DNA from 3 places in the Gordonia phosphorivorans genome. Region 2 is predicted to be linked to each of the others. Evidence: predicted binding sites of a transcription regulator. Region 2 holds the regulator's gene; each other region holds the start of a gene.

Region 1 (5,502 bases), on a different contig from region 2:
TCGTCTCGCTCACCTACGGGGCGGGCGGGTCCACCCGGGACCGCACCGTGCGCATCGCCGGGGAACTGGCCACGTCGACGACCCTGACCACGGTGGCGCACCTGACCGCCGTCAATCACAGCGTCGACGAGCTGCGCGGTCTGGTCGGCGCCTACGCCGACAAGGGCATCACCAATCTGCTCGCGCTGCGCGGGGATCCGCCGGGCGACCCGCTCGGCGAGTGGGTGCCGCATCCCGAGGGGGTGCAGTACGCCACCGAACTGGTGGAGCTGATCGGCACGCTCGGTGATTTCCACACCGGCGTCGCGTCGTTCCCCGAGGGGCATCACCGGGCGCCCGACCTGGCGTCGGACACCGCGAACCTGGTCCGCAAGCTGCGGGCCGGTGCCGAGTACTCGATCTCCCAGATCTTCTTCGACACCGACGACTTCCTGCGGTTGCGCGATCGCGTGGTGGCCGCCGACGCCGAGCAGGGCGCCAAGCCCCTGATCCCCGGCATCATGCCGATCACCTCGCTGCAGAGCGTCCGTCGGATGGTGGAGCTGTCCGGCAGCGTCCTGCCCGAGCGGGTGGCCGATCGGCTCGCCGCCGCCGCCGGGGACGGGCCCGAGGAGGATCGGGCCGCGGTCCGCGCCGTCGGCATCGACCTGTGCACCGAGATGTCGGAGCGTTTGATCGCCGAGGGCGTGCCCTGTCTGCACTTCTGCAGCCTGAACTTCGCGCGCGCCACCAGCGAGGTGCTGGAACGGATCGGTGTGGACACCCGCGGGGCGCTCGCCCCGGCCTAGTCTTTCCGCCCGCGGCCCGCTCACTCGGCGGGCGCGGGTTCCTCGGTGTCGGTGGTCGCCGTCGTCTCGGCCGGATCCGTTGCGGCGCGGTCCGTCGTGTGCCGGCGTTTCGCACCCCGGGTCGACGCGGTGCGGGGCGCCGCATAACGGGCAGTCCGATCGCGGAAGCGGTACGCGAGAGCGGCCACGGTCACGACGATGGCCAGGCAGACCAGCACCAGGAACCACGCCCAGCTCGGCAGCGCGGCGGTCGCCGGGTCGGCGTACTCGACGTCGGCGTTGAATTCGGCGGTCTGACCGGGCTGCGGGGTCCACGTCACCGACGCCTCCCCGGCCCGCGTGCCGTTGGTGGCCACCACCGGGCCGGCGAAGTCGACGGTGATCGCGACGTAGTACATCGTCGGCGCCAGGTCGGTGAGGGTCGCCGCGCCGCGCATGCGCACGATGTCCCCGCTGCGGGTCGCGCTCAGGTCGATCGTCGCACCGGCGTCCAGGGCGCTGGAGATGATGTCGCCGAGCTGCGAGAACTGTCCCGCGGTGAGGTCGGTGTAGGTGAGCCGGGAGCCCACCTTGCCGAGCGGTGACGCCTGCTGATCGTCGGGCGCCTGCTGCTTCTGGTCCGAGGAGTCGAATTCGTTCGGGAAGGGCGTCACGCGGATCGCCCCGGCCAGGGACGCCGGGACGTCGAAGGCGGGTGCGGCCGGACCGGTCTCCGGGCTGGCCGCGACGATGACGAAGCCGGAGAACTGGTCGCCGACGGTCTCCGACCGGGTCATGCAGCCGCTGAGCAGACCGGTCAGCGCGAGCAGGACGACGCCGAACAGCGCCGGGTACCGGCGGGCGGCGCGGGGGCGGGGGAGAGAAGGCACGGTGTCATCGTGCCAGAGGTCGGCGTCGATACCGGGCAGGCGGTGCGGCGTTGTCAGCGCGGGATCGGTGCCGCCGACAGCGGCAACGGGCGGCCGAGGAAGGCGAACGGGCGCGGATCCCCGGCGAAGGTGAAGCCGCGCAGGACGTCGTGAAAGCCCATGCGGCGGTAGAGCGACCAGGCGCGGTTGTGTTCGTCGGGCACCTCGGGGGTGGACAGCAGCACCTGCGCCTCCGGACGGCCGGTGAGCAGGCCGGTCAGCAGGGCCGCACCGACCCCGCGACCCTGGACGGAGGGGTGCACGTGCAGTTCGGTCAGTTCGAAGTAGTCGGCGGTCAGCGCCTGCGCCTGCGCCGCGGTCATCCCGTGCCGGGTCAACCCGGACCGGAGCTGGCGATTCCACCACTGGTCCGGTGCTCCGGTGTAGCCGTAGGTCACGCCGACGAGGACCTCCCGGCCGCTGGTCCACGGCGCGTCGATGCGTCGGCGGGCATTGGCCGGTCGGCGCAGGTCCATCGGGGAGAGCTCGGCCAGAGCGCCGATCGCGGTCCAGCCCGGGCGGGCGAGGTGTTCACGCCACAGTCCGATCCGCCCCTGTTCGGTGCCGCGGGGGTAGCGCATCGCCGTCACATAGGTGTGCACGGCCGGGTCCAGCCAGGCCTGCGCGTCGTGCGCGGGCAGCGCGACCAGTCGGATCGACATCCGCGTCCCACTTTCTGCTGAGCGAGCTCGTCGGACGACATTATCTCGACTTGCCGGACCGCTCACGCAGGGGTTAGGGTGATCGGTATCGAACTCACGTTCGATGAAGTGCGGTGGTTCGGCGGGGAAGACGCCGAACCACCGCTTTTTCGTCGGCCGACGGAGCCCGCTGCCGGTGCGAGCGGCGCGGAATTGTCGGTGGTACGTGAGACGTTCTCCTCGACGAAGGAGGCGACCCCATGGCACCGAACATCCCCGACCCCCGTGTGGTCCATCGCAGCCGCGATCTGCTCGATCGGGCCGAAGCGCTGTTCGACGGCGCTGCCGCCGTGCACGACGACGGCGCCGAACGGTTTCGGCAGTTCTATCTGGCGGCCATCCGCGCGGCCGGTGCGGTGTTGGCCGTGTACGAGCCGCCGGGCCCGGTTCGTCGACGGCGCAATGCGCGAGATGCGTGGAGCCGGATCAAGGTCGCCACACCGCAGTACGCCGATCTGGCCGAGTACTTCGGCGGTCTTTCGACGATGCGGGCGCGGGTGGAGGCGGGGCTGGTGACCCAGATCGACGACACGCTCTGCGCCCGGGTGGAGCGCCGAGCGGCCGAATTCCTCGACGCGGCCGACGCCAGCCTGCTGGCCTACGAGCAGGGCCGACTGTCCGGGACGGCCTCGGCGGTGCGGAAGTTGGGGGCCTAGTGGATGCTTCGTGGTGGCAATAGTGGTCGATTACCGTTTCTGCTCCTATCATGGAAGAAAAGCAGGCGTCGACGCCCCGTCGTTTGCGTTGCTCGGACAGTGAGGGAGGAGAGCGGTGCCGCTTTCGGAACATGAGCAGCGGATGCTCGACGAGATTGAGAGCGCGCTGTACGCCGAGGACCCGAAGTTTGTCTCGAGTGTCAGCAGGCAGCGTGTGGGGCGACCCAACGCGCGGCGTCAATGGCAGGCCGCTTTGTTGCTCGTCCTCGGACTGGCGATGCTGGTCGGTGGCCTGATGATCGACGTGCAGATCGGTGAGTTGAAGATCATCAGCCTCCTCGGATTCTTTGTGATGTTCGCCGGTGGCCTGCTGCTGTTGCTCGGTCCGCGCGGTGGCGCCACGGCCGGCGGCTCCGGTGGACGCGCCGGTGCCAAGAAGCCTGCGGCCAAGGGCTCGCTGAGCTCGCGGATGGAGGATCGTTTCAACAAGCGCTTCGATCAGCGCGACCACGAGTAGTACCCCTCGCGGCCCGAGTGGCCGCTGACCTCGACAAACGGGGGTCGCAACCGTTCACGGTTGCCACCCCCGTTTTCGCATCGTCGGGCCCCTCGGCCGGGCCCCCCACTCTCACCCCCCGCGCACTCGCCCCCGCCCGCGCGCCCTCGTCGACTCCCGTGTCGCGACCCGTACTTCACGTCGCCGAGCTGCAGTGCCGGCGACACGAGTCGCGGGTCGCGACAGGGCGCCCCCGGTCACCCACTTCTCCCCACCCTGATCACCCACTTCCCCCCACCATTGGGGGATCTATCGTCCCACCAGCCACTTTAATGGTGATTCGACACAGTCGGCGGGGCCTCGACGCGCCGGAAGCGGAAGGGATTGAAATGGATCGGCGGACATTGATACCGCGTTGACCTGCACGAACAGCCAGATGTGGTGGAGAAGTGGGGCGCCGGGGGTGGATTGTGGTGGAAAGTGGGGTAATGTGGTGGACATCGACGAGAGAGCGTCAGTTCTCCCGCTGATATCGGGGTAGGAGGTGTCGACGTGGCTGGTTTCGTCGGGACCTACACCCCGAAGCTGGACGACAAGGGGCGGCTCACGTTGCCGGCCAAGTTTCGGAACGCACTGTCAGGAGGGGTTGTGGTCACTCAGGGTCTCGATCACAGCCTGTCGGTGTATCCGGCGGAGGAGTTCGACGTCACCGCCGCGAAAGCGAACGAGGCGTCGCGCAACGATCCGGAGGCGCGCGCCTACGTCCGACTGCTGTTGGCCGGTGCCGACGAGCAGGCGCTCGACGGCCAGGGCCGGGTCAACCTGTCCGCGGGGCTGCGCCAGTGGGCGCGGTTGCAGAAGGACTGCGTGGTCACCGGCCAGTACGACCACCTGGAGATCTGGGATGCCGCTCGATGGGCGGAGTACCAGGCGATGCACGAGGAGGCCTTCGCGGCCGGCGGATCGGCCGCCTTGGACGCGATCGTCTAGAAGACAAGTGAAGAACTGGGCTGCTGCGGTGAGGCGAGGCCTCGGCCCGGCCGACCCTGACGTACTTCCCCAACGTCAGGTGCGACTCGGGCGGGGACCCCGCCTCACCGCAGCTCCGTTTCTTCGACAGGACCGCGCGGGCGAGTCAGCAGCAGCAAACAGGGGAGGGGTGATCGAAGTGTCCGAATCGACGCAGTCGGAGCACGGCCACGTGCCCGTATTGGCCGACCGGATGTTCGAACTCCTGCGCCCCGCGCTGACGCGTCACGGCGCCGACGGCTCCGGCGCGGTGATGATCGACGGCACCCTGGGCGCCGGCGGACACACCGAACTCTTTCTGACCCGGCTGCCCGGGCTCGCCGTGCACGGCATCGACCGCGACGAACACGCCCTCGAGATCGCCCGCGAGCGACTGGCGCCCTTCGCCGGACGGATGCACTTCCATCACGCGCGGTACGACCAGATCGCCGAGGTGGCCGAGACGGCAGGACTGACCGCCGTCGACGGCATCCTGCTGGACCTGGGCGTGTCGTCGATGCAGCTCGATCAGGCCGAACGAGGCTTCGCCTACGCGGTCGACGCGCCGTTGGACATGCGGATGAACGACGATGACGAGCTCACCGCCGCCGACGTTCTGAACACCTACGACCACGGCGCCCTGGCCCGTGTGCTCAGCGAGTACGGCGAGGAGCGTTTCGCCGGAAAGATCGCCTCGGCGGTCCTGCGGGCCCGGGAGCAGGAGCCGTTCACCACCAGCGGACGCCTGGTGGAACTGCTGTACTCGGCCATTCCGGCCGCCACCAGGCGGACCGGCGGGCACCCGGCCAAACGCACCTTCCAGGCGCTGCGCATCGAGGTCAATCGCGAACTGGATTCACTGCGCGCGGTGGTACCGGCCTCGCTGGACCTGCTCGCGGTGGGCGGACGGCTGGCCGTCATGAGCTACCAGTCCCTGGAGGACCG
Region 2 (5,502 bases):
CTTGCCGCCCGGCTGCGCGGTCACCGCGACCGCGCGCTGCACTTCACCTCGCGCCAGCGCGTGCGGCAGACCGATGGTCCGATCGACGCTGGGATTGGCGGTCACGGTCACGATCATGCGATTACCACCTCGAGGTCGAGATCTCGCAGTTCGTTGCGCACCGCGGGGTCGAGGCCGGCGTCGGTGACGACGACGTCGACGTCGCTCAGCGCGCCGAAGCGGACGAGATCTTGTCGGTTGAACTTGCTGGAATCGGCCAGCACCACCACCTTTTCGGCCGCGGCGAGCATGGCGGACTTCGCCGCGGCCTCGTCGGGGTCCGGGGTGGACAGGCCGTGCACGCGGCTCAGACCGTTGGTCCCCAGGAAGGCCACGTGGACGCGCAGGCGACGGAGGGCATCGACGGTGTCCGCACCGACGGCCGCCTGGGTCTTGCCGCGGATGCGGCCGCCCACGAGGGTGACCTCGCAGTGCGGGAGTGAGGACAGGTGTGCGGCGAGTGGAACGGCGTTGGTGATCACCGTCAGCCGTCGCTCGGCGGGCACCGCCAGTGCCGCGCGCAGCGTGGTGGTGCCCGCATCGAAGAGCACCGATCCGCCGTCGGGCGGCAGGAAGGCCTGAGCGGCCACGCCGATCGCCGACTTCTCGGCCGAACGCGACAGTTCGCGTTGGCCCAGATCCCGCTCCTCGGCCACTTCGCCCAGGTCGGGGCGTACGGCGCCGCCGTGCACGCGGACCAGGATGCCCTGGCGGGCCAGGAGTCCGAGGTCGCGCCGCACGGTCTCCCCGGTCACATCGAAACGCACGGCGAGTTCGGCGACCGCGACCCGGCCGCGGGCGCGCACCTCGGTGGCGATGGCTTGCTGTCGTTCTTCGGCGTACACGCTGACCCTCTCCGCCGGACGTGGTTCTATCTGTGTTTACCTGTGTCTGTGTTGACAAGTCAAGAGGTAGATGTAATCTCTATCACATGAATCAGGCGGCAGGCAGTGACGACCGGAACGGCGGCGAGCGGAACTACGGGGCGAGGACGGTGCTGGTCGGTACGCCGGTGGTACCCGGACTCGCCTACGGGCCGGTGATCTTCGCCTCCGGTGCGCCGGACTACCGGATCGATCCCGATGCCCGGATCGACGAGGCGGATCGCGCGGCCGAGGCCGAGCGCTTCACCGCGGCCGTGGCGACGGTGGCCGACCGGTTCGCCGCGCGCGCCTCGGCGAGCTCGGGCACTGCCGCGGAGGTGCTGACCGCGACCGCCGCGCTGGCCCGGGACCGCGCCTGGATCGGCACCGCCGGCGGGCTCATCGCCACCGGGATCCCGGCCGCGGCCGCCACCGTGACGGCGATCGACAAGATCTCGGCGATGTTCGCCGATCGCGGCGGTCTGATGGCCGAGCGGGTCACCGACCTGGCCGATATCCGCAATCGCGTCGTGGCCCAGGTGCTGGGTCTGCCCGAGCCCGGCATTCCGCTGCCGGAGGTCCCCTCGGTTCTGCTGGCCGACGATCTGGCCCCCGCCGACACCGCCGGTCTGGATCCGGCTCGGGTGATCGCCCTGGTCACTCGCCTCGGCGGCCCGTCCAGCCACACCGCGATCATTGCTCGGCAACTCGGCATCCCGTGCGTGGTCGCAGTCGCGGAACTCGCTCGAATCGATTCGGGCACAACGGTTTTCGTCGACGGAGATCGCGGCGTCATCGGTGTCGACCCGGAGGCCGGCCCGATCGCCGAGGCCGTCGCCGAGGCCCGGCGCCGGGCCGCCGAGGTGGCGCAGTGGCGAGGGCCGGGGCGGACCGCGGACGGTCATCCGGTGCAGATCCTGGGCAACGTGGCCGACGGCGCCTCGGCGCGCAGTGCGGCGGCCCTCGGGATCCTGGAGGGCGTCGGCCTGTTCCGCACCGAGCTGGCCTTCTTGGAGCGCCCCGACGAGCCCTCGGTGGCCGAGCAGGAGCGGCTCTACCGGGAGGTGATCGAGGCCATGGGCGGCGCGAAGGTGGTGATCCGCACGCTCGACGCGGGCTCGGACAAGCCGCTGCGCTTCGTGACGCATCCCGACGAGGACAATCCGGCGATGGGCGTGCGCGGCAACCGAATCGTGGCCACGCACCCGGAGGTCCGCGACCACCAGCTCGACGCGCTCGCGGCCGCTGCGGACGGTGCCGGGGCTCCGGTGTGGGTGATGGCGCCGATGATCGCCACCGTCGCCGAGGCGCGGGAGTTCGCCGCGCAGGTGCGCGGGCGCGGCCTGGTGCCGGGGGTGATGGTGGAGGTGCCCTCGGCGGCGATCCTGGCCGAGAAGATCCTGGCCGAGGTCGACTTCGTGTCGATCGGTACCAACGACCTGACGCAGTACACGATGGCCGCCGACCGGATGTCCGCCGATCTGGCGGCCCTGACCGACCCGTGGCAACCGGCGGTGCTGGCCCTGGTCGAACGCGTCGGTGCGGCGGGGGCGGCGACGGGCAAACCGGTCGGCGTCTGCGGCGAGGCCGCCGCCGATCCGCTGTTGGCGGGAGTCCTGGTGGGGCTGGGCGTCGGCTCGCTCTCCTGCGCCCCGGCGGCCGCGGCGGCGGTCGGGCGCGCCCTCGCCACGGTCACCCTCGACCAGTGCGCGGCGGCCGCGCAGGCCGCGGTGGCCGCCGACGGTCCCGCGCAGGCGCGGGAGGCTGCCCGAGCGATCCTGGGGTGACGCCCGGGCAGCGTCGGCTCAGAGGCGCCGCAGGACGGTGACCACCTTGCCGAGGATCGCCGCGTCGTCGCCCGGGATGGGCTCGAAGTGCTCGTTGTGCGGGAGCAGCCAGACGTGGCCGTCGATGCGCTTGAAGGTCTTCACGGTGGCCTCGCCGTCGATCATCGCCGCGACGATGTCGCCGTTGTCGGCCACGTTCTGCTGCCGGACCACCACCCAGTCGCCGTCGCAGATGGCCGCATCGATCATCGATTCGCCCACCACGCGCAGCAGGAAGAGGGAGCCCTCGCCGACGAGTTCCTTGGGCAGCGGGAAGACGTCCTCGACGGCCTGTTCGGCGAGGATGGGACCGCCCGCGGCGATCCGGCCGAGGACCGGTACGTAGGTCGCGGCGGGAGTCCCGGGGCCGACCTGATCGGCGGCCGGCGGCGGGGTGCGCTGATCGTCGCGCACATTCACTGCGCGCGGACGATGCGGGTCGCGTTTGAGGAGGCCGCGGCGTTCGAGGGTGCGCAGCTGGTGGGCGACCGACGAGGTCGAGGCCAGGCCCACCGCCTCGCCGATCTCGCGAATGCTCGGCGGATAGCCGCGCTCGCGCACGGAGGAGCGGATGTACTCCAGAACCTCGCGCTGACGCTGGGTCAGGGAGGCCTCCAGGGTGGCCGTCGACAGCAGCGGGTCGACGTTCGATGTCGGATGCGGTCCGTCGTTCATCGCACTTCCTTTCCAAGGGTGGTGACCTTCAATTTAGTCGAGTAGGTCACAGAACTCAAACAATTGTTCGACGTGTCGTGGTTCTTGTCGGACCCGTGGTGTTAACTGTCGAACAAGAGTTCATCGAACACACGAACGATGGGAGTTCCACGATGACCGAGTTGCTGACCCGCCGCTCCGCACCCACCGCGGCCCCGGCGCCGACCGCCGCCCCGTGGCAGTCCGCCGCGATGACCTGCGATGTCCCCGTGGTTCGGGCCACCTGCCGGCCCACCGGACGACGTCCCCGGACGGTGGCGAGTGCCACCCCCGCGTGCCCGGCGTCCTCCGTTCGGACGAGTTCGAACGCGGGAGCGTCCACCCGGGCGCGTTCGAACAGCCGTGTGCGTTCGACGGCGGAGGCACGCTCGAACGCGGCGACCTGTTCGACTGCGGTGCGCCGCCGGTGGGCCGCCGGTCTGCTGATCGGGGTGGCACTGGCCGCGCTGGTGGCGGTCCTCGGCGTGATCGGCTCGGACTACGAGAAGTCGGTCAGCGGCGTGCCGTCGCAGACCGAGGTGGTCCACGTGCGCAGCGGCGAGTCGCTGTCGTCGCTGGCCGAGCGGATCGCTCCGGAGCTGCCGGCCGCGGCGGTCATCGCCACGGTGCGCGACCTCAACGATCTGACCGCGACCGGCCTGCGTCCGGGACAGGCACTGCTGGTACCCGCCTACCGCTGAGCGGCCGGGACGGTGCCGAGTACGCTGAGGGGCATGCGATGCCCGTTCTGCAAGAACGACGACACCCGAGTAGTCGATTCGCGAGCTTCCGATGATGGAGCGTCGATTCGACGCCGTCGGTCGTGCGCGGAATGCGGCCGCCGGTTCACCACCGTGGAATCGGCGGTGCTGGCCGTGGTGAAACGCAACGGCGTCACCGAACCGTTCAACCGGGAAAAGGTGATGAAGGGTGTGCGCCGCGCCTGCCAGGGCCGGTCGGTGACCGAGGACTCGCTCGCGCAGCTGGCCGCGGCAGTGGAGAACACGGTGCGGGCCTCCGGGTCGGCGGAGATTCCCAGTCACGAGGTGGGGCTGGCCATTCTCGGTCCGCTGCGGGATCTCGATGAGGTGGCGTATCTGCGCTTCGCCTCGGTGTACCGGTCGTTCGAATCGGCCGACGACTTCCAGCGCGAGATCGACGATTTGCGCAAGGATTCCCCGCGCGAACCAGTGGCGTGAGCCCGCCCCGGTTCGCCGCCGGATTCAGCGAGACCTAACCGAAGGCGTCGATCGCCTTCATCAGCCGTTTCTCCGAGATGGGCCCCGCGGTACCCAGCTGCTGGGCGAAGAGGCTGACCCGGAGTTCCTCCAACTGCCAGTGCACCAGCTCGTTGAGAGCGTCCTGACGGTGCGCGGGGACGGCCGCCAGGCGGCGATTCCAGTGCGCGATCACCCGATCGACGGTGTCCAGACCGGCGTTGTCGCGGGCGGCCGACCCCGGGAGCGCGTCCAGTCGGGCGCACGCGGCCGCGAGATAACGCGGCACATGGACCAGGTTGGTCAGCGGGGTGTCGGCGACGAAGCCGTCGAAGATGAGATGGGCGGTCTGCTCGGCCACGTCGTCGGCGGCGGCACTGCCGCTGTGCGCGTCGACGGCCTGGGCGGTGGGACCGAGCTGGGCGAAGGCGCGAGCCGCATGCGTGAAGTACTCGGGCGCGGCGGCCCGGACCGCGGGGGAGAGCCGGTCGCGCACGGCGGCGAACTGCTCCGGGGTGCGCAGCGCCGCGATGTCGGGCTCGGCGGCCAGTGCGTCGGCGATCGCGCGGCGCGTGCAGTCGGCGAACAGCTGCTCCGGCCGCGAGTACGGATTCTGGCTGAGGGCCAACCGTTCGGCCGGGGGCAGTGAGTTGGCGATCTTCTTGGTCAACGGCGCGATCGCCAGTTCCAACAGCTGTGCGACACCGGCGACGATCCCTGCATCCCGAGCGCGGGTGGTGGTGGCCTCGACCACCCGGACGCCCTCGCCGGCGGGGGCAAGCGTGGGGTAGGTGATCACCGGTTGCCCCGCCACCACCTCGTCGTGCCGGTCGGCCAGGACACCGATGCCGTCGGCCTTCCAGT
Region 3 (5,502 bases), on a different contig from region 2:
GCGATCTGGCCGGCTTCCTTGGTGGCCTGACGCTGCGCGTCATTGAAGTAGGCCGGCACGGTGATGACCGCCTCGGTGACGTCCTCGCCCAGGTAGGCCTCGGCGTCGCGCTTGAGCTTCATCAGCGTGCGAGCGCTGATCTCCTGCGGCGTGTACTTCTTACCGTCGATCTCCACCGACCAGTCGGTGTCGCCCATGTGGCGCTTGACCGAACGGACGGTGCGGTCGACGTTGGTGACGGCCTGGTTCTTGGCGGGCTGACCCACCAGCACCTCACCGTTGCGCGCGAAAGCGACAACCGAGGGCGTGGTGCGCGAACCCTCTGCGTTGGTGACGACAACGGCTTCGCCACCTTCCAGCACCGAGAGTGCGGAGTTGGTGGTGCCGAGGTCGATTCCGACAGCACGTGACATGTGTGTTCCTCCTCGTTCCGGCTCAGCGAGCCGCTTGTCTTTTCCGGCCAGACGGCCTGGGGTCTGTAGGGGTTATCCACGAAACCTCAGCGCCTCAGACTCAACTGATAGTCGCGAGATCGAGCCCCGTCAACCTTAGTTGAGCCCCTGTCACTCAGGTTTCTCGATCGGTTCAACTTCAACACCGTCGGGAATGTTCCCAGAATTGAGTCGATTCCACTGAAGTTTGCAGTGATCCTACTCACACGACCGGAGGTGGCGGGGGCCTGGGCGGTCCCCGTGACCACCCAGACCTGCCCAATGACAGGCCCACACTATGAAATTTTCAAATAACGCATCGCGCCGGGAACCGCTCCCGACACTGGTTTCACGCGCCTCACGCGGCGCTGGCTGACAAGGTCAAGGTCCGTCGCGCATTCGATCGAATCGGTTCACGACGACGCTTCGGATGCTCCGGATCGGCCGGCGGCACGAACCACGGCTGCCGATCACGACCAATGAACACTTCCCACCCACCGTGGTGGATCACCGTGTGATGCCGGCGGCAGAGCAGGACACCGTTGTCCAAGCTGGTCACTCCGCCGTGTCCCCAATGGTCGACGTGGTGCCCGTCGCACCACGATGGCGGAACACCGCAACCGGGAAAGGCGCAACCACGGTCCCGTAGGACCAGCGCCTTGCGGATACCCGGGGTGAACAGCCGCTTCTCCCGGCCCACGTTCAACGGCACACCGTGCTCGTCGAGCAGCGCCAAGGCCACGGACGCCTCGCACATGATCAACTCCGCCGTGCGCGCCGAGATGGGTCCACCGAATCCCAGCCACGGCACGGCAGTCTCGTCCTCAGACATCGGGATCGAAATCGTCTGCCGCGCACCAAGTCCCGCGCCGGAATCGAGCACCTGCCCATTCATCACCACCGCAGCCGGTACCGACAAGGTGACGTGCGGCAAGACTCCGCCGGATTCGGGACGCTCGGAATGAGACAGATACGTGCGGATCACCTGAGCCATCGCATCCGCTCGGCGCCGCTTGGCCGACCGCCGATCGGACGAACCGTCGGGCTCGGGCACGGGCCGCGTGAGCGGATCCAGCGCCGCGCTGAGTTCCTCGGCGGCCACGATGTCGAAGTCGATCGTCACCGCGACGCGGCCGTCGTCCGTGCGGTTGAGGGTCATCTCATTGAGGTCGTCGCGCTCGGCGACCGGCACGTACCCATCCTCAACATCGTCGCCCTCGGCCGGTGCCAGTTTGATCGCCCAGGCCCGGGCCTTCTCTCGCACCCGCGCCGGCGAGGTCTGCACAATCAACGAGTGCACGATCTTCCGGCGATCGTCGTCGGACAGATCCACCCGACCGGACACATGACCGAGGCCAGAAGCCACGGCATCGCCGTGTTCCGCCGACACCGCACCATCACGCAAACCACGAACTACCGCGACCAGGTTCTCGTCGGACATCGCCTGCCCGAGCCGCGCCGCGCGATAGGCCACCGCCGGTGCCGCCCCGAGCTCGGCGAGAATCGCCGCGCCCGACCGCACATGCTTCCGGGCCGGCAGGCCCACGCGTTCCATCGCGACGCACGCCGCGGCCACCGAATAGTCGGCCACATTGCGCAACCGCAGAACCGCCACGGCCACGGCCAGGAGTTCCCGGTCGTCGTCCACCGCCCGCGCCCGAGTCAAGAACTGCCCGAGGCTGGCCGGACCAGCAATGTCGGTATCAGCGTGGATAGTGAGGTCATCGCTAAGCAGATCGGCGAAGGCGGTGAGAGTTACTGCGTCCATGACGCCCACTCCTCAGGTTGCGAGAAGCCAATAGCGATGGAACCGGTCGAGCCAGCGACGATCAGCCACGTGGCCACTCATGTTCCGTGAGTTCGGGACCATCAACCCCTTCCTCAACCTCTATGATATACCTCACTCAATAAGGGCACAATAGTTCTATGATCATTTTCGGGTTGCCGCTCAACACCGGCGACGGCTCCGATCGCATGATCGGCCCGCACTTCTTCCGTCGACGAGGACCCTCGCCCAGACTTCGCAAGCCCGCAGCATGTCCACTGGCGGTCGATGGGATGATGGAACCGGCAATACGGGCACCGGTCACCATCGCGTGGCCGACGACGAAGGAGCAGCCATGTACCTGGCCACCATCCGCCTCGGGAACACCACCCGCGCCGTCAAGCGCATCGAGAAGGACGGCCAGTCGCAGCTGGTCGACCTCGGTTACGCCGATGTGCGGGCACTCCTCGACGACCCCGACGGCCTCGCCAAGGCCGCTGCCGTCACCGACGGCACCGCCTATGCGACCGACACCGCCGACTTCGCGCCGCCGATCCTGGATCCGGAAAAGGTGGTCTGCGTGGCGCACAACTACGGCGAGCACTTCAAGTTCCTCGGCCTCAGCGTGCCCGAACACCCTCGCCTGTCCACCAAGTTCTCCAGCAGCCTGATCGGGCCGAACGATCCCATCGTCACGCCGGCCGATGCGCACGCCCTGGACGCCGCCGTGGAACTGACCATCGTCATCGGCAAGTCCGTGCGCCACGCCGACGACGCTGAGGCGGCCGCGGCCATCGCCGGCTTCACGGTGATGAACGACGTCGCCGACCGCAGCGTGGCGTTCGAGACCGACGAGTGGGCGCTCGGCGACGTCTGGGACCGCTCCACCCCGATGGGTCCGTACGTGGTGACCCCGGACGAACTGCCCGGCGGACTCAAGCCGCAGGTGAACCTCTCCACCACCATCGACGACACCGAACGGCAGTCCGGTCACTCCACGGATCTGCATTTCGATCCCGTGCACGTGGTCCGCCGCGTCTCCCGATTCATGCAGCTCTCCCCCGGCGACGTCATCGCCACCGGCAGCCCGGTCACGCCCGGTCACCGGCACGGCGCCGACGGGCACTTGAAGGCCGGTCAGGTCGTCGTCGCCGCCATCGAGGGCATCGGCGAATGCCGCAACACGGTCGTCGCCTCATGACCGACCAGGTGACCTACGAGGTCCGCGACCGCGTCGCACACGTCCGTCTGAACCGGCCGGACAAGCTCAACGGCCTCACCTTGGACATGATCGACGAGCTGGCCCGCCTGGCAGATCGAGCCGCCAAGGACCGATCCCTGCGCGCCGTGGTGATCGCCGGCGAAGGGTCGTCGTTCAGTTCGGGTCTCGACTTCGCCTCGACGGCCGACCAGCGGAACCGCATCCTGCGAGCGCTGGTGCCCAAACGCCGCACGGCGGCCAACAACTTCCAGGCCGCGGGCTGGGCCTGGCGCTCGGTTCCGGTGCCGGTGATCGCGGTGGTCACCGGCCACTGCTACGGCGGCGGACTGCAGATCGCCCTGGGCGCGGACTTCCGACTCGCCGCCCCAGATGCCGACTTCTCGATCATGGAGGCCCGCTGGGGACTGATCCCCGACATGTCTCTGTCGGCGAGCATCGCCCAGCTCACCTCGATCGACATCGCCAAGCGCCTGACGATGACCGGCGAGACCTTTGACGCGGCTCGGGCCCTGGAGTGGGGACTGGTCAGCGGCGTGGCCGACGATCCGTTCGCCGCCGCCGACGAACTGATCGCCGCCGTCGCGCAGCGTTCGCCCGACGCGGTGGCCGCGTCCAAGGCCCTGTTCGAACAGACCTGGTACAACGGCTCGCGTCTCTCGTTCCCGGTGGAGCAGGCCCTGCAGGTCCGGTTGCTGACCGGACGTAACCACGCCGCCGCCCGCAAGGCCGGGATGAGCAAGTCCGCTCCCGAATTCACCGACCGCCAGTTCTGAGTCCGCCATGCGCAACCGCAGGATCTTCTCCGCCGACGCCACTTCGGCGTTAGACGGAATGTTCCCGGCCACCTCGTGGCGGAACCGCGTCGACGACGACCCGGTCGGCGCGCTCTGGCGCGGGGCGCAGATCTTTCGGCTGCTGGGCTTCCTGTACGCGCTCGGTTTCAACATCACGATCAACGACGAGTTGAGCCGACCCGCCGTCGCGTGGGTTCTCTTCACCCTGCTCACCGGCACCAACCTGCTCCTCGCCGCCGGCTACCTGCTGGGTCCCGGCCGCCGCTGGTGGTGCATCGGCGCCGAGTTCGCCGTCTTCATCGCGGCGATGCTGTCGACCTTCCTGGTGGCCGACGCCGACTGGATCGCGAACAACCAGACGTGGCCGACCACACTGTGGTGTGCCAGCGCCCTGCTGTCGGCCGCCGTCCTCGGCGGCACCTGGGCAGGCGCGGCAGCCGGGGTGTTGATCGGCGCGGTCAACTTCGTGGTCAAGGGCGAAGTCTTCATGAACCTCGGCAACCCCACGTTCCTGCTGCTGGTGGTCGCGGGCATGGCGCTGGGCCTGGCCGCTTCCCGGGCCCGCATCAACCATGCGCAGCTGTCCGTGGCGATGCGCGTGGCCACCCAGGCTCAGGAACGCGATCGGCTGGCCCGCCACGTGCACGACGGCGTCCTGCAGACGCTGGCCCTCATCTCACGACGCGGCCAGGAGATCGGCGGACCGACCGCCGAACTGGCCGAACTCGCCGCCACCCAGGAAAGACAACTGCGCCGGCTCATCGCCGAGACCCCCGCCGAGCCTGCCGTTCCGCCCTCCGGTTCCCTCGATCTGGGGCCCGCCCTGCGGGCCCTCGCCGCCGACTCGGTGTCGGTGAGCACCCCCGCCGATCCCGTGGTGGTCGGCGCCCTCACCGGCGAGGAACTGTTGGCCGCGGTGCACAACATCCTCGACAACACGCGCTTCCACGCCGGCCCGGACGCACGCAGCTTCGTGCTGTTGGAGGACCTGGACGACGAAGTGGTGGTGAGCGTGCGAGACGACGGCTGCGGCATCGCTCCGGGTCGGCTCGAGGAAGCCGCGGCGCAGGGACGCATGGGCATCACCCAAGCCATCATCGGTCGGGTGGAATCGCTCGGCGGCTCGGTTTCACTGAAATCTGCGCCCGGCGCAGGCACAGAATGGGAGTTGACGGCCCCGGCCGACGGCCCCGGACCCACGGCATAGGAAGGGCACCGCAACATGACCGACGACACCGCTCCGGTCCGCGTCATGGTGGTCGACGACCACCCCATGTGGCGCGACGGCGT

Evidence for each region. The regulator LexA, encoded in region 2, represses DNA repair genes until DNA is damaged. The targets are predictions, from matches to a motif close to CGAACANNTGTTCG.
Region 1: the regulator LexA is predicted to act here: its motif matches at 2,448-2,461, upstream of ACFFJD_RS02930 (SAV_6107 family HEPN domain-containing protein).
Region 3: the regulator LexA is predicted to act here: its motif matches at 2,399-2,412, upstream of ACFFJD_RS07935 (HNH endonuclease signature motif containing protein).

Annotation. Positions count from the first base shown of each region.
Region 1 is NZ_JBHLWV010000011.1:96,936-102,437, reverse strand. Features, by position in the region: gene ACFFJD_RS02945 (methylenetetrahydrofolate reductase) at 1-788, shown strand, start outside; gene ACFFJD_RS02940 (LppM family (lipo)protein) at 809-1,657, opposite strand; gene ACFFJD_RS02935 (GNAT family N-acetyltransferase) at 1,711-2,358, opposite strand; gene ACFFJD_RS02930 (SAV_6107 family HEPN domain-containing protein) at 2,598-3,053, shown strand; gene ACFFJD_RS02925 (SCO2097 family morphological protein) at 3,169-3,570, shown strand; gene mraZ (division/cell wall cluster transcriptional repressor MraZ) at 4,102-4,539, shown strand; gene rsmH (16S rRNA (cytosine(1402)-N(4))-methyltransferase RsmH) at 4,772-5,502, shown strand, end outside.
Region 2 is NZ_JBHLWV010000020.1:245,305-250,806, forward strand. Features, by position in the region: gene pfkB (1-phosphofructokinase) at 1-117, opposite strand, end outside; gene ACFFJD_RS10390 (DeoR/GlpR family DNA-binding transcription regulator) at 114-884, opposite strand; gene ACFFJD_RS10395 (phosphoenolpyruvate--protein phosphotransferase) at 971-2,689, shown strand; gene lexA (transcriptional repressor LexA) at 2,708-3,403, opposite strand; gene ACFFJD_RS10405 (LysM peptidoglycan-binding domain-containing protein) at 3,556-4,122, shown strand; gene nrdR (transcriptional regulator NrdR) at 4,156-4,620, shown strand; gene hrpA (ATP-dependent RNA helicase HrpA) at 4,655-5,502, opposite strand, start outside.
Region 3 is NZ_JBHLWV010000016.1:388,939-394,440, forward strand. Features, by position in the region: gene dnaK (molecular chaperone DnaK) at 1-413, opposite strand, end outside; gene ACFFJD_RS07935 (HNH endonuclease signature motif containing protein) at 790-2,199, opposite strand; gene ACFFJD_RS07940 (fumarylacetoacetate hydrolase family protein) at 2,528-3,397, shown strand; gene ACFFJD_RS07945 (crotonase/enoyl-CoA hydratase family protein) at 3,394-4,191, shown strand; gene macS (MacS family sensor histidine kinase) at 4,199-5,419, shown strand; gene ACFFJD_RS07955 (response regulator) at 5,435-5,502, shown strand, end outside.